DNA from 2 places in the Acidovorax sp. WCS2018Noco2-16 genome. Region 1 is predicted to be linked to the other one. Evidence: riboswitches for the same ligand, from Rfam matches in the RefSeq annotation. Region 1 holds a riboswitch; the other holds the start of a gene.
The links. Region 1 has a riboswitch for glycine ahead of gcvT (glycine cleavage system aminomethyltransferase GcvT). Riboswitches for the same ligand answer to the same signal wherever they lie in the genome.

Region 1 (7,558 bases):
GAAGGTCTTGTGCAGGTTCAGGTGGCTCACATCGCCGCCGAATTCACCGGGCGCGGCCACGCCCACCAGGGCGTTCATGTTGGCGCCGTCCACGTATACACGGCCGCCGTGTTGGTGGACCAACTGGCAGAGCTCCTTGACCTGCGTCTCGAACACGCCGTGCGTGCTGGGGTAGGTGATCATCACGCAGGCCAGGCGCTCGCTGTGCTGCTCGCACTTGGCGCGCAGGTCGGCCAGATCGACGTTGCCATTCGCGTCGCAGGCGGTCACGACCACCTGCATGCCCACCATCTGCGCGCTGGCGGGGTTGGTGCCGTGGGCGCTGCTCGGGATCAGGCAGATGTCGCGGTGGCCCTGGCCCTGCGCCTGGTGATAGGCGCGAATAGCCAGCAGCCCGGCGTATTCGCCCTGGCTGCCCGCGTTGGGCTGCAGGCTGATGCCGGCGTACCCGGTGGCCTCGCACAGCCAGGCGCGCAGTTGCTCATCCAGCTCGGCATAGCCCTGCAACTGGTCGGCCGGCGCGAACGGGTGCACCTGCGCGAATTCAGGCCAGGTGATGGGGATCATCTCGCTGGTGGCGTTGAGCTTCATGGTGCAAGAGCCCAGCGGAATCATGGTGCGGTCCAGCGCCAGGTCTTTGTCGGACAGCTGGCGTATGTAGCGCAGCATGCCGGTTTCGCTGTGGTGGGTGTTGAACACCGGGTGCGTCATGAAGGCGCTGCTGCGGCGCAGCGCGGCGGGAATGAGCGGCTCCACGCCCTGCTCGAAATCGGCAAAACGGGGCAGGGCCTGGCCTTCTTGCGCGAAGACCTTCCACAGCAACTCCACGTCAGCACGCGTGGTGGTCTCGTCCAGCGAGATGCACAGGTAATTGTCAAAGTGAATTCGCAGGTTGGCGCCCATGGATACTGCTCTGGCAGCTATGGTTTTGGTAGCGCCATCCGTCTTGAGCGACAGGGTGTCGAAGACCGCCTGCGGGCGCAGTGGCGCGCCCAGTTGCTCCAGCCCTTTGGCCAGGATGGCGGTGTAGGCGGCAACACGCTGTGCGATGCGCGTGAGGCCCTCGGGGCCGTGGTACACGGCGTACATGCTGGCGACAACGGCCGGCAGCACCTGCGCCGTGCAGATGTTGGAGGTGGCCTTTTCGCGGCGGATGTGCTGCTCGCGCGTCTGCAGCGCCAGGCGATAGGCGGGTTTGCCGTGCGCATCCACACTCACGCCGACGAGGCGGCCGGGCAACGACCGCTTGTATTCGTCGCGGCAAGCCATGAAGGCGGCGTGCGGGCCACCCGCGCCCATGGGCATGCCAAAACGCTGGGTCGTGCCCACGACGATGTCGGCGCCCCATTCACCGGGCGGCGTGATCAGGGTCAAGGCGAGCAGGTCGGCTGCTGCGATGAAGGCGGCGCCTTTGGCATGCACCTTGGCCGTGTCGTCCTTCAAGTCGTCGATGCGGCCGCTGGTGGCGGGGTACTGCGCCAGCACGGCGAAATAGTCGCCGTCGAGCGCTGCATTCCATTCCTCGAGAGAGTTGGCCAGCACCACTTCGATGCCCAGCGGCGCGGCGCGCGTCTTGATCACCTCGATGGTCTGCGGATGCGCGTCGCCCGCCACGATGAAGCGCGTGCTTTTCGACTTGACCGAGCGCTTGGCCAGCGTCATGGCCTCGGCGGCAGCGGTGGCCTCGTCAAGCATGGACGCGTTGGCGATCGGCATGGCCGTGAGGTCGCACACCATGGTTTGAAAGTTGACCAGTGCTTCCATGCGGCCCTGGCTGATCTCGGCCTGGTAGGGCGTGTAGGCCGTGTACCAGGCGGGGTTTTCCAGAATGTTGCGCAGGATGACGCCCGGCGTGTGCGTGCCGTAGTAGCCCTGGCCGATGAAGCTGCGCAGCACGCGGTTCTTGCCCGCCAGCGCCTTCAGCTCGGCGAGCGCGGCCGCTTCGGTGACGGCGGCCGGCAACTGCATGGGCCTGGCGCGGGCGATGGAGCGCGGCACGATGCCGTCGATGAGCGCGCGGCGCGAGGCCTCGCCGATCACGGAGAGCATGTGCGCTTCATCGGCCGCATCGATGCCGATGTGGCGGGGCTGGAATTCAGTGGCGTTCTCCAGCGCGGAGAGCGAGGGCAGGGCGGTGGTCATCGGCGGCGGCAGTCAGTCAGGGGCGAAAAAACGGCCGCGCCCGGTGGTGGCCGGGCGCGAGGGAGGGCAGTGCGCGGTCAGGCGCTCTTGGCGAACTCGGTATAGGCCGGCTCGTCCATCAGGGCGTCGAACTGGGCCTTGTCGGAGGCGCGCACCTTGAAGAACCAGCCTGTGCCCAGCGGGTCGCTGTTGGCCAGCGACGGGTCGGCGCGCAGCGCTTCGTTCACTTCGATGATTTCGCCCGACACGGGCATGTACACGTCGGCCGCGGCCTTGACGGACTCGACCACGCCGGCCACTTCGCCTTGCGCGAACGTCTTGCCCACTTCGGGCAGGTCCACGAAAACCACGTCGCCCAGCGCGTCCTGCGCATGCACGGTGATGCCAACCACGGCGGCTTCGTGGCTAGCGGTATCGACCCACTCGTGGTCCTTGGAAAACTTGACGGTCATGGGGCACTCCAGAAAAGAAAAAGGTGAAAGACTTGAGGAAAAAGATTGACGCCGATGTCAGCTGTAACTGTAGCCCGGCCAGCCACCTGGCGGCGGGCCGCAGCGCAGGCCATCAGCCGCGGTGGTAGCGCGCGGGCGTGAAGGGCAGGGCGACGACTTCCATGGGCACGGCCTTGCCCCGCACCAGCGCGTTGACGCGGCTGCCCACGGCGGCGAAGGCGGGCGCCACGTAGCCCATGGCCACCGGCCGGTCTACCGTGGGGCCGAGCAGTCCGCTGGTCACTTCGCCGATGCGCTGGCCTTCTGCAGACTGCAGCTCGGTGTGCTCGCGCACCGGCACGCGCTCCAGCGCCACCAGGCCCACGCGTTTGCGGGTCAGCAGCGCGGGGTCGTCGATCTGCGCCAGCACCCGGCCTGCGCCCGGAAAGCCGCCGGCACGCGCGCCCCCGGTGCGGCGCACCTTCTGGATGGCCCAGTTCAGGGCGGCTTCGGGCGGCGTGGTGGTGGTGTCGATGTCGTTGCCGTAGAGGCACAGGCCCGCTTCCAGCCGCAACGAATTGCGCGCGCCCAGGCCAATGGGTTGCACTTCCGGCTGGGCCAGCAGCGCGCGAGCCAGCGTCTCGGCCTGGGTAGCGGGCACGGATATCTCGAAGCCGTCTTCGCCCGTGTAGCCGCTGCGGGTGATGAAGCAGTCGCAGCCGGCCACGGTGAAGGCCCCGCCCGTCATGAACACCAGCGACAACACCTCGGGCGCCAGGCGGCCCAGCGCCGTGGCGGCCTGCGGACCCTGCAGCGCCAGCAGCGCCTGGTCGGGCAGCGGCTGCACCTGGCACAGGTGGCCGATGCGCGACTGGATGTGCGCGATGTCGCCCGCCTTGCAGGCGCCGTTGACGATGACGAACAGGTCGTTGCCCCGGTTCACGAACATCAGGTCGTCGATGATGCCGCCCTCGTCGTTCAGCAGCAGGCCGTAGCGCTGCTTGCCGACGCCCAGCCCTACCACATCCACCGGCACCAGCGTTTCAAAAGCGGCGGCGGCATCGGGCCCCACGAGGCGCAACTGGCCCATGTGCGATACGTCGAACAGGCCGGCGGCGGTGCGCGTGTGGTGGTGTTCGGCCATCAGGCCTGCGGGGTACTGCACCGGCATGGAATAGCCGGCGAAGGGCACCATGCGGGCGCCGAGTTCCAGGTGCAGTGCGTTGAGCGGGGTGGTCAGCAGGGCGGCGGGCGCGGGGGACGACATGGGCGGAACTCTCCAGGGGGCAAGCAGTGAAGCGGCCCGCCCTGATGGCTGGCCGCGGCATGTGCCCCGCTGTCCGCTTTACCTGAGAGATTCACCGTGCCGGTGGCCGACAAGGTCGGCGCTGCGGCGGGGTTTGCTCCTTCGGTGGGCTGCCTGCCGATGTGGGCGGCAGCCTCTCTCCAGCTGGGGAAACGCCTGCATCCCTGCGGGCGTTCCTGTCAGTCCTTTTGCCTGAGCGTTCGGGCGATGAAACCCTGCGCCTTCGGCGGCTGCCGCAAGTTGCGGCGGCTCTCTCCTGACGAGTGGCCGGAGTATAGCGGCGCGCCTTGGCCCGGGCGGCCTTGCAGCCTCGGCATTCCCTGCATCGGTCATGTTGCAACTTGTTGCATCCGAAGGTGCATCCAAAACGCGTGCTGACGTGTAGAGCCTGGGCAGACCCGTGAGAACACAAGGGCCTGTCAGTCACTCAACTGATCATTCATTCAAAGGAGCACCCTATGCGCAACATCCGTCCTTCCCGCATCGCCGCCCTGGCAGGCACCGTGTCCGCCGTCGCACTGCTGGCCGCTTGCGGTTCGATGTCTTCTTCGTCCACCACCGCATCCGGCATGATGACTTTCTCCCAAGCCAGCCTGCCCGCATCCATCCAGGTGCCCGCCGGCAACAAGGTGGCATGGGAAACCGTGGGCAAGGGTGACATCACCTATGAATGCAAGGACAAGGCCAATGCACCCGGCCAGGTCGAATGGACGTTCGCCGGCCCTGACGCCAAGCTGCTCGACCGCAGTGGCAAGCAAGTGGGCAAGTACTACGGCCCACCGGCCACCTGGGAAGCGAACGACGGCTCCAAGCTGACGGCAACGCAACTGGCCGTGGCACCTTCGACCGCCGGCGCACTGCCTTACCAGCTCGTCAAGGCCAACCCTGCCATGGGCAGCGGCGCACTGACCGGCGTGACCTACATCCAGCGCGTGGCCCTGACCGGCGGCGTGGCCCCTGCGAACATGGCCTGTACCGCCGCGAACAAGGGCCAGAAGACCACCGTGCCGTACCAGGCCGACTACATCTTCTACAAGGCCGCCTAAAAGCGGGTGGTTCAAGGGGTCGAGTGGGCGTGAAAACCCACGCCGCCCCGGGGGCGGCGCGACCGTGCGGCTTGATGGTGCGATGCACTACCATGCCGCATCTTCAACCCGCCACCTCCGCCCTTGAACGCAGCAGCCGACCCCTTCGACTACGACGCCGCCATCGGGGCCTGTGCCCGCGGCGACCACCAGGCCCTGCAGCGCATCTATCAGCGCGACGGCCGCTACCTGCTGGGCGTAGCCCTGCGCATCGTGCGCGAACGCGCCCAGGCCGAGGACGTGCTGCATGACGCCTTCCTCAGCATCTGGCAGCGTGCCGCCAGCTTCGATGCCGGTCGCGGCGCGGGGCGGGGCTGGATCTACAGCGTGGTGCGCCATGCGGCGCTGAATGTGGCGCGCGGCAACGTGCGCGACGTGCGTATCGACGAAGAGGCCATGGAGGCCATCGACGATCAGGCTGCGCTGGAGAGCTACCGCAGCCGGATTGACCCTTATGAACTGGGTGCCGACCTGGGCAAGCTCGACACTTGTCTGGGCCGCCTGGAGCCCGCACGGCGCGACTGCATCGTGCTGGCTTACGTGGAAGGCTGCTCGCACGGCGAGATCGCCGAGCGTACGCAGACGCCACTGGGCACCGTGAAGGCCTGGATACAGCGCGGCATGCGCGCGCTGCGGGAGTGCATGGCATGACGAGCCCATCGACGAATTCAACATCAGACCCCTCGGGCGACATCGACACGCTGGCCAGTGCCTACGTGCTGGGCACGCTGCCCTTGGCCGGCCGCCTCGAAGTGCAGGACCGCCTGCCGCGCGATCCCGAGCTGCGCCAGGCCGTGCAGGCCTGGGAAGAGCGCCTGCACCCGTTGACCGCGCTGGCGCCCGCCGTGGAGCCATCGGCCGCCCTGTGGCCGCGCATCGAGCGCAGCCTGGGCTGGTCACGTGCCGATGTGCGCGTGCAGGCACCTGCGGCGCCATCGGCCTTGGCGTCCTGGTGGAACGACCTGCGGCTGTGGCGCGGGCTGGCCGGCGGCGGTTTCGCCGCCGCTGCGGTGCTGGCGGCCGTGCTGGTCACACGCATGGGCGTGCCGGGCGGCGCCGGGGCACCGCAATACATGGTGGTGCTGGTGGCACCGGGCGGCACATCGCCCGGCTGGGTGGTGCAGGCCGCCGCCACGTCCAATCAGCTGCAGCTGACACCGCTGGCCAACACGCCGGTGCCGCAAGGCAAATCGCTGCAGTTCTGGACCAAGGCCGATCAGTGGTCCGGGCCGAAGTCCCTGGGCCTGGTGCAGCCGGGCGAGTCGGTCAAGGTGCCGATCGACCGCCTGCCACCGCTGGAGGCGAACCAACTGTTCGAGCTGACGCTGGAGCCCGAAGCCGGCTCGCCCATCGACCGGCCGACCGGGCCGATCGTCTTCATTGGCCGGGCAGTGAAGATGATTTGATGGATCATCAGCAAAATATCTAGTCAAATAGGCCTCTAGCGCTTATTGATTAAGCGCTGATAGCTATTTTATTGATAGCATTGTTCGTGGTTGCCTTCTGTGATCCGCTGCGCACCATCGCGGCGCAGCGTTTGCTTCAGCCATTTCCCGTGCTGCCCTGGAACCACCGCCATGAACCTGCGCTTTGTCGAAGCCTTTTACTGGGTCGCCTCGCTCAAGAGCGTCACCCGCGCCGCTGAAAAGTTGTTCCTTACGCAGTCGGCCATGTCCAGCCGCATCGCTGCGTTGGAAGAAGAACTCGGCGTGCTGCTGCTGGACCGGCGCGACAAGCACTTCAAGCTGACCGTGGCCGGATCGCGTTTCTTGATCTACGCCAAGCGCATGCTGGAGCTGCAGCGGCAGCTCAAGACCGAGATGGGGTCGGGCGGGCCAGTGGAGATGTCCATGCGCCTGGGCGCCATCGAGTCGGTGCTGCACTCGTGGTTGATTCCGTGGATCGAGCAGTTGCGCAAGGACAATCCGCTGCTCAACCTGGAACTGACGGTGGAAACCACGCCGGTGCTGCTCGACCAGATGCGCCGCGGCACCCTGGATGTGGCGTTCGCCGCGTTGCCGGCATCGGCCGACGGCATTCGCAACCAGGCCCTCACGCCCATGGAGATGGTCTTCGTCGGCAACGGCAACATCCATCGCAAGCGGCGCTATGTGCTGGGCGATTTCGCCGACACCGACATCCTCACCTTCCAGCGCGGCTCGCAGCCGCATGTGTACCTGCTCGATACCTTCCGCCATGCGCAGGTGGAGCCGCGTCGCGTGCACACCGTGTCGTCGATCTCTGCGATGGTGCAACTGGTGCAAGGCGGCTTCGGCGTGGCCACGCTGCCGCGCCTGGCCGTGGCGCGGTTGCTGGCGTTTCCAGACCTGCGTGCGCTGTCGTGCGACGCAGCGCTCAAGCCTCTGCCGATCCACGTGAGCTACCGCGAAGATCCTTCTTCCCCGGCGATGGAAAACATCGTGCGTTCCGCGCTCGACTTCATCGACAACATGCAGCCGCTGCCTAAAAATCGCACTGGCTCAACCGTGCAGGCTGCGCGCCAGGGCACCAAGAAGGCCGGGTAAGCGCAGCGCCCCTACCGCTGGCAGACCATTGCGGTGCATGGCGGCCTTTCCAGTCGCCGCTTTGAAATC
Region 2 (7,558 bases), on a different contig from region 1:
GCGCCACCAATTTCCGTGACCTGGGCGGCTACGCCACGCAAGACGGCCGCAGCGTGCGCTGGCGCCGGCTGTTTCGCTCCGACCACCTGGCGTCGCTGACGCCGCAGGACGCACAGGTGCTCGCCGGCCTGCATCTGGCGCGCGTGATCGACTTTCGCGGTGCGGCCGAACGCGCATCGCTCGCCTATGCGATGCCCGACGTCGCCTATCACGCCCTGTCCATCGAGCCCACGGTGGTGCAGCGCGCCAAGGACATGGCAATAGCGGGACATGAACTGACGCCGGCCATCGCGGTCGACTTGATGCAGGACACCTACCGTGCCTTCGTTTCCGACAACGCCCCGCAGTTTGCCGCGCTGTTCGAACACCTGCTGGAGAGCGACGCACCGCTGGTCTTTCACTGCACTGCGGGCAAGGACCGCACCGGTTTTGCGGCGGCGCTCATCTTGCTGGCGCTGGGCGTGCCGCGCCATGTGGTGATGGACGACTACCTGCTCACCAACGGGCTCTACCAGCGGCCCGCGCACTTTGCCAGCGCGGCGCCGGAGGCCGTGCTCAACGTGCTGTGGCGCGTGCAGGAAGACTTTCTGCACGCCGCGCTCGAAGCGGTCGAGCGCGACCACGGCGGGCTCGACCGCTACCTGGCGCAGGGACTGGGCGTGGGACCCGCGCAGCGCGAGCGGCTGGCGGCGCTGTACTTGCAGGCCTGACGCCCCCGCCTGGCGCTCAGAAAGCAGAAAGCCGGCGTGAGCCGGCTTTCTGCTTTCTGAGCTCACGTGCTGCCAAGCCGCGCGAAGACGGCGTCAGCAGCAGGCGATCAGATCGTCGCGTCCTTGAGCTTCTTCAGCGCACGGGTCTTGATCTTGACGGCCGAAGGCTTGGCGGGGAACCAGCGTTCCTGGCCCGTGAATGGGTCCTTGCCGAAGCGCTTCTTCTTGGCTGGCACTTGTTGCAGGCCGATCTTCAGCAGGCCGGGCAGCGTGAACTCGCCGGAGCCCTTCTTGTGCACGGAGCCCAGGATGGCGCCTTCCAGTGCGGTCAGCACAGCCTTGACAGCCTTGGGTTCCACGCCAGCTTGTGCAGCCAAGTGAGCCACCAGCGACGTCTTGTTGAAGGCGTCCTTCACGGGCTTCAACGCAGCGGGCACAGCCTTGGCAGCGGGCGCTGCAGCAGCCTTCTTGGCCGGGGCGGCAGCCTTCTTCGCAGGCACGGCAGCCTTCTTGGCTGCAGGTGCTGCGGCCTTTTTGGCCACAGGCGCTGCGGCCTTCTTGGCGGCCGGAGCGGCGGCCTTCTTTGCTACGGGAGCTGCAGCCTTCTTGGCCACAGGAGCAGCGGCCTTCTTTGCAGGCGCGGTGGTTTTCTTTGCAGTTGCCATGGTGTTGATTTATCTCTTGATGGAAGTGAACACGACATTCCAGCGAGGCTGGTCGGCGGATTCTAGGGCGTTTGCTCGGCGTGGTGCGGCGCGCGCGGGCCAAATGGGCCTGAAACCCGCATGGCGACGTGCTTTTGGGCCGCTGCAGCAAGCGGGTGCACACGTTTGGAGGGCTTGAGTGTTGGCGTTAAGCTGCTGGCACGCGGGCGCAGCAGGCCGTGCCCCGCGCCACCAACCGAGACAACATCCTGCGAAGGAATGACCATGAGCGACAACTCTCCCTTTGGCTTCGGACGCTTCGTTCCGGGGTTCGACTTCCTGCAAAACCTGGCGAAGAATTCGACCGCTGGCGTGCCCGCGATGCCCGGCATGTCGAGCTGGGTGGCGCCCACCGTCAACGAAGAAGAGCTGGAAAAGCGCATCGAGGAATTGAAGGCCGTGCAGTTCTGGCTGGACCAGAATTCGCGCGCGCTCACGGCCACCGTGCAGGCGCTGGAAGTGCAGAAGATGACGCTAGCCACGCTCAAAGGCATGAACGTGGCCATGGGCGACCTGGCCAATGCGTTCACGCCCAAGCCACAGGCCGCAGCGGATGCACCGGCTGCGTCTGCTACCTCTGCTTCATCTTTCTTCACCGCTGCGCCACCCGCTTCCCGCGCTGCCGCGCCTGAACCCGGGCCGGCGCCGGATGACCAGGACGACCACGGCAGCGATGAAGACCCGAACGCTGGCCCTGCGGACGAGGCCGGCGCCGGTGCATCGAGCGCCGCTGGCGCAGCGGCGGGCGTGGTCGACCCGATGCAATGGTGGACAGCCTTGAGCACGCAGTTCCAGCAGATCGCCACGCATGCGCTGAAAGACGTCGCACAGCACCAGAGCGCGCTGGACGCCACCCGCGACATGGCCGCTGAAGCCGTGAAGACGGCGACAGGCGTGGCGTCGCAACTGGCTGCGCAAGGGCTGCAAGGCGTGCAGGACGTGACCCGCAAGACCGCTTCGGCCGCCGCGCCCAAGAAGCCGAGCGCGGCCAAGGCTCCGGCCAAGAAGGCTGCACCGAAGGTGGCCGCAAAGACCGCCGCAAAGAAAAGCGCAGCAAAGACACCGGCGAAGGCTGCAGCAAAAACCCCTGCCAAGAAGCCCACTCCTTCGCGCGCCGCGCGCACCCGGCCTGCACGCTGACGCGTTGCCTGCTGACGCGCGCGGCAGCGTCCGCGCGTTGTCATCGCTTCATCGACTCGCCTTCATGTGCCGCGCCTGGATCAGCGGCGCGCTTATAGGGACAGGGCGGCTCACCCTTCCGCGATCTGCCCGCCATCCCCGGACTTCAAACCATGCCACTCTTTCCCCACGGGCACGCCACCCATCCGCAATGGCGAATGGCCACCGCGCTGGTGCTGGCGCAACTGCGTGCGCAGATGGCTTTGCCGCAATACGCCTCTGCGCCCGCGCTGGGCCTGCTCTACATCACCGACCATTACGCGGGCGATGCGGTTGAACTGCTCGACTTTCTTTCCGCCGAACTGCCCGAGGTGACCGACTGGAGCGGCACCGTGGGCGTGGGCGTGGCTGCCAACAACGCCGAATACTTCGACGAGCCGGCGCTGTCGGTGATGCTGCTGGATCTGCCCGCAGACCAATACCGCGTGTTCTCCGGCGTGGCGCCGCTGGCGCACAGTGGTGCGGCCACGGGCGGCTTTGAGGCACATACGGCGCTGGTGCATGCCGACGGCGGCACGCCCGAGCTGGCCGAGCTGATCAACGAGGTGGCAGACCGCACGGCCACCGGCTATCTCTTCGGCGGCCTGGTGGCCAGCCGGGGCCCGAGCGTGCAGTTCGCCGTGGGCGGCAACGGCAACATCGCCGGCCAGGGCGCTGCCGGCGGCGTGTTCGACGGCGGACTGTCGGGCGTGGCCTTTGGCGCTGGCGTGCCGCTGCTCTCGCGCGTTACGCAAGGCTGCCAGCCCATCGGGCCGTTGATGACGGTGACGGCGGCGCACGACAACGTGGCGCTGGAGTTGAACCATGAGCCCGCGCTTGATGCGCTGCTGGACACGCTGAACATCTCGCTCGACGGCGATCCGCAACCCGCCCTGCGCACCGTGCGTGCCACGCTGGCCGGGCTGGTGGATGAGGGCACGCAGCCGCTGGGCCGCACCGGGCACTTCGGCACCGACGTGCGGGTGCGCCACATCGTTGGGCTGGACGCCACGCGGCGCGGCGTGGCCCTGGCCGACCGGGTGGAGCCCGGCATGCGGCTGGCGTTCTGCCAGCGCAACGTGAATGCGGCGCGCGCCGACCTGATGCGCGTGTGTGCCGAAATCCGCGAAGAGCTGTCGCCCGAAACGCAGGACGAAGACGCGCTGGCGCAGGCATCGGCCATAGACGGCGGGCTGCAACGGCAAGACCCGCAGCGGCAGATTCTGGGCGCCATCTACGTCAGCTGTTCAGGGCGCGGCGGGCCGCACTTTGGCGGCCCGAGCGCGGAGCTACAGATCGTGCGGCACGCGCTGGGCGACGTGCCGCTGGTGGGCTTCTTCGCCGCAGGCGAGATCGCGCACCACCGGCTGTACGGCTACACCGGCGTGCTCACAGTGTTCATCGACGAAGCGATCCACTGATCGATCCTCTTCATCTCGGTTTTGAATGAAATAGGGCTCTAGCGCTTATCCAATAAGCGCTAAATGCTATTAAATTAATAGCAAAAATACGTGGGCCTTACGCCGGCTGCCATTGCGGCGCAGGTGCCGGCGGCATGCCGGCGAAAGCGAAGTCCAGCTCCGGCGCCAGCCCGCTCACGATGCGCGCGATCGACTTGCCCGAGCCGCACGCATGCGTCCAGCCCAGCGTGCCGTGGCCCGTGTTCAAGAACAGGTTGCCGATCTTCGTCTTGCCGATCAGCGGCACGTTGCTCGGCGTGGCCGGGCGCAGGCCGGTCCAGAACTGGGCCTGGGCGGCATCGCCCGCGCCAGGAAAGAGCTGCTCCACGCGGCGCACGATGGCGTCGTAGCGCACGGGGTTCAAGTCGCGCCCGTAGCCGTTCAGCTCGGCCGTGCCGGCGATGCGCAACCTGTCGCCGCGCTCGCTGGTGTAGCGCGAGAAGACCAGCTTGTATTCGTCGTCCGTCAGGCTCACCTCGTAGGCCGCTGCAGCGTCGCGCACCGGCATGGTCACCGAATAGCCCTTGGCAGGGTAGATCGGCAGCCGAATGCCCAGCGGCTCGGCCAGCAGCGGGCTGAACGAACCCATGGCCATCACGTAGGCGTCGGCGCGCACGCGCTCGAAGCGGCCGTCGGCGTTGGTGATCTCCACATGATCGATGGCGCCACCGACCGTGCGCAGCGCGGTGATGTGGCAGCCCAGGCGGAATTGAACGCCTGCCGCCTCCGCCAGCCGTGCCAGTTCGCGCGTGAAGGTGTTGGCGTCGCCCGATTCGTCTTCAGCCGTGTAGGTGGCGCCGGCTAGCTGCGGGCGCATGTGAGCGAGGGCGGGCTCCAGCCGCACGGCCTCGTCGGCGCTGACCACGCGGCGCTCGCAGCCCAAGGCACGCATCTGCTCGGCGGGTGCCAGGGCGCCTTCGAATTCTTTCTGGCTGGTGTAGAAGTGCAGGATGCCCTGCGTGCGCTGGTCGTACTGGATGTTCGTGTCGCGGCGCAGCTGCTGCAGTGTCTCGCGGCTGTACGTGCCCAGGCTCACGATCTGCTCGATGTTGTGGCGCGTGCGCGCCGGCGTGCATTCGCGCAAGAACTGCAATCCCCAGAGCCACTGGCGCATGTCGCCCCGCAGGCGAAACAGCAAAGGCGCATCTTCGCGGCCCAGCCATTGCAGCACCTTCAGCGGCGCGCTGGGGTTGGCCCAGGGCTCGGCGTGGCTGACCGAGATCTGCCCGCCGTTGGCGAAGCTGGTTTCCGCGCCGGGCGCGGCCTGGCGGTCGATCACGGTCACGTCGTGGCCGAGCTGTTGCAGGAAATAAGCGGAGGTGGTGCCGAGCAAGCCGGCGCCGAGAACGATCACGCGCATGTTGAAGCCTTTGAGGGTTCAAGCGCTGGGAATACGGGCGCGGGCAGCTATTGAATTTATAGCGTGCAGCAGGCGTACGTGAGCCCAGCTGCCGCTCCCCCTGTCCTTGGTACCTGAGAGATTCACCCTGCGCCAACATGGCGCGGGGTTTGCTCCTTCGGTGCGCCATGGCTTGCATGGCGGCTCTCCAGACGGCTTTGATAATGGTGCAGTACGGAACCTGAGCGTGTATGGGAGTTTGCGCCTTCGGTGGAGCGGCCCGCTGTGCGTGGCCGTTCGCTCTCCTGCGGGTGGCATGGTAACCGCGAAGGCGCGCCGCGCACAACAGTGCGGCGTAGCGGCGGCGCGTCAGTGCGGCTTCAGCGCTGCATCACTGCGGGCTGGGAAACACCGCTTCGCCCAGATTCAGCATCAGCCGGTTGGCCCAGGCGAACAGGGCGGCGGCATGCAGTGCGTCGAGGATCTCCAGGTCTGACAGGCCGGCACCCCGTAGCGGCTGCAGGTGCTGCGCGCTGAAAGTGCCCGGCGCGCGCGTCAGGGCCGCGCTGGCCTGGCCGATGGCACGTTCACGGGCGTTGGTGCCGGCGGTGTCGGGGTCGGTGAAGATCTGCGCCATCACGTCGTTGCGCTTGGCGAGCTGCTCGAAGCGCTGGGCATGCACCGACGCGCAGTACACGCAACCGTTGACGCGCGAAACCACCGTGGCCGCCACTTCGCGATCGGCGCGTGCCAGCCCGCCTGGCGCGTACATGATGGCGTTGAAGGCCTGCGAGCGCTCCGACAGCACGCGCGGCTGGTGCGCCAGCAGCAGGTAGAAGTCGGACGTGCGGGCCTTCGGGTGCGACAGGTCGAGCACGGCGTTCTGCTCTTCGCTGGCCGATGCCACGTCGAGCACGGGCAGCCAGCTTTTCCAGTCCAGTGTCTCGCTGGTGTAGCCGTTCAGCCGCAGCGGCTCGCCGGGGGCGGGCAGGTTGGCGGGGTGCACGAAGGGCGCGGCGTCGGCCGCTTGCACGGGCGTTGCTGTCAATGCGGGCGCGGTGCCGGCATCACCCAATTGCGACAATGCGGCCACGCCAGCCACCAGGCGCAACTGGTAGGTGACGAAGCCGATCAACTGCGCCAGCAGCACCGTGTCGGGCACGGACAGGCCCGCAGCCGGCAGCGCCAGCAGGGCGGCCTGGTCGCTCTGCGCCGGCTGTGTGGCGAGCGTGCGCGCGAAGTGGACGATGGCCTGCAGGCGCGTGTCGGCGATGGCGGCGTCGGGCGTCTCGATGAGCGCCTGCAACGCGGGTGTGGGGCGCAGGGGCTCCAGTGCAGCTCGGTAGTGCGCGGCCAGCGCAGGCAGGCCGCTGACTCTGGCGATATCGTGGGCCACGGCCAGGCGCTCGGCCTGTGTGAGGCCACCGGGCAGGTCGGGGCCGAGCAGCGCGTCTTCGCAGCCCTGCGTGGCGGTGGCGACCTTGCCCCGCTGATGGCGCACGGCGTGGGCCGCACTGCCGGGCGAGAGGCCGGCGATCTGGTCGATGGTGTCGTGCGTGGTGATGGCGGTCATGGGAAGGATTCGTTCAAGGATGCGTTCAGGAATTCAGTTGGGCAGAACGCGCAGGGAGGTGTCTGCGGGCGTCCATTCGTCGCCCAGCAGTTCGGGCTCGGCATAGGCCTGCAGCACGTTGAAGTGGTGCTCCACATCTTCGCTGTAGAACAAACCCGCCAGGCCGGTGGCCAGGCGCCGCGCGCCATCGCTGATGGCGGGAATGTCACCTGACACCGTGCCGTGCGACAGCGCTGCCGGGTAGCAAAAGCAATGGATGCGATCCAGGCCGGGGCAGGCGCCGGGCGTTTTCTCGCGGAATTCGAACACCGCCCCCAGGTCCGGAGAGTCGGTCAGTTCCTGGTCTTCGTCGCCGGCGGGCGGCTGGAAGCGTTCGCCCCACGTGCGCACGTGGGGTGCGAACGGCGCATATTCGGGCTTTTGTGCCCAGTCAATGGCAAAGCCGGTGGAGACGATCAGGAAGTCGAGTGCAAAAACGCCGCGCGGAGTGGTCACGCGTAGTTCGCTGCCCAAATCGTCCACTCGCTGCACCGGGCAGCCCAGGTGAAAGAAGGCATTAGCGTGGCGCGACACGCGCAACGTGCTGCCGTGCGGCGGCGGCACCTGCGTGGTGT

Region 2: linked by a shared signal. The riboswitch ahead of RQI28_RS17230 (D-amino acid dehydrogenase) and the one ahead of gcvT (glycine cleavage system aminomethyltransferase GcvT) in region 1 are both predicted to bind glycine.

What each region holds. Positions count from the first base shown of each region.
Region 1 covers NZ_JAVTJJ010000001.1:570,417-577,974, reverse strand. The annotation lists gene gcvP (aminomethyl-transferring glycine dehydrogenase) at 1-2,142, opposite strand, end outside; gene gcvH (glycine cleavage system protein GcvH) at 2,220-2,594, opposite strand; gene gcvT (glycine cleavage system aminomethyltransferase GcvT) at 2,707-3,840, opposite strand; glycine riboswitch at 3,900-4,033, opposite strand; glycine riboswitch at 4,050-4,148, opposite strand; gene RQI28_RS02550 (DUF3455 domain-containing protein) at 4,338-4,925, shown strand; gene RQI28_RS02545 (sigma-70 family RNA polymerase sigma factor) at 5,049-5,615, shown strand; gene RQI28_RS02540 (anti-sigma factor domain-containing protein) at 5,612-6,370, shown strand; gene RQI28_RS02535 (LysR family transcriptional regulator) at 6,542-7,489, shown strand.
Region 2 covers NZ_JAVTJJ010000011.1:13,394-20,951, forward strand. The annotation lists gene RQI28_RS17210 (tyrosine-protein phosphatase) at 1-710, shown strand, start outside; gene RQI28_RS17215 (HU family DNA-binding protein) at 818-1,324, opposite strand; gene RQI28_RS17220 (PhaM family polyhydroxyalkanoate granule multifunctional regulatory protein) at 1,640-2,554, shown strand; gene RQI28_RS17225 (FIST N-terminal domain-containing protein) at 2,707-3,993, shown strand; gene RQI28_RS17230 (D-amino acid dehydrogenase) at 4,091-5,392, opposite strand; glycine riboswitch at 5,483-5,593, opposite strand; gene RQI28_RS17235 (peroxidase-related enzyme) at 5,763-6,944, opposite strand; gene RQI28_RS17240 (NAD(P)/FAD-dependent oxidoreductase) at 6,978-7,558, opposite strand, start outside.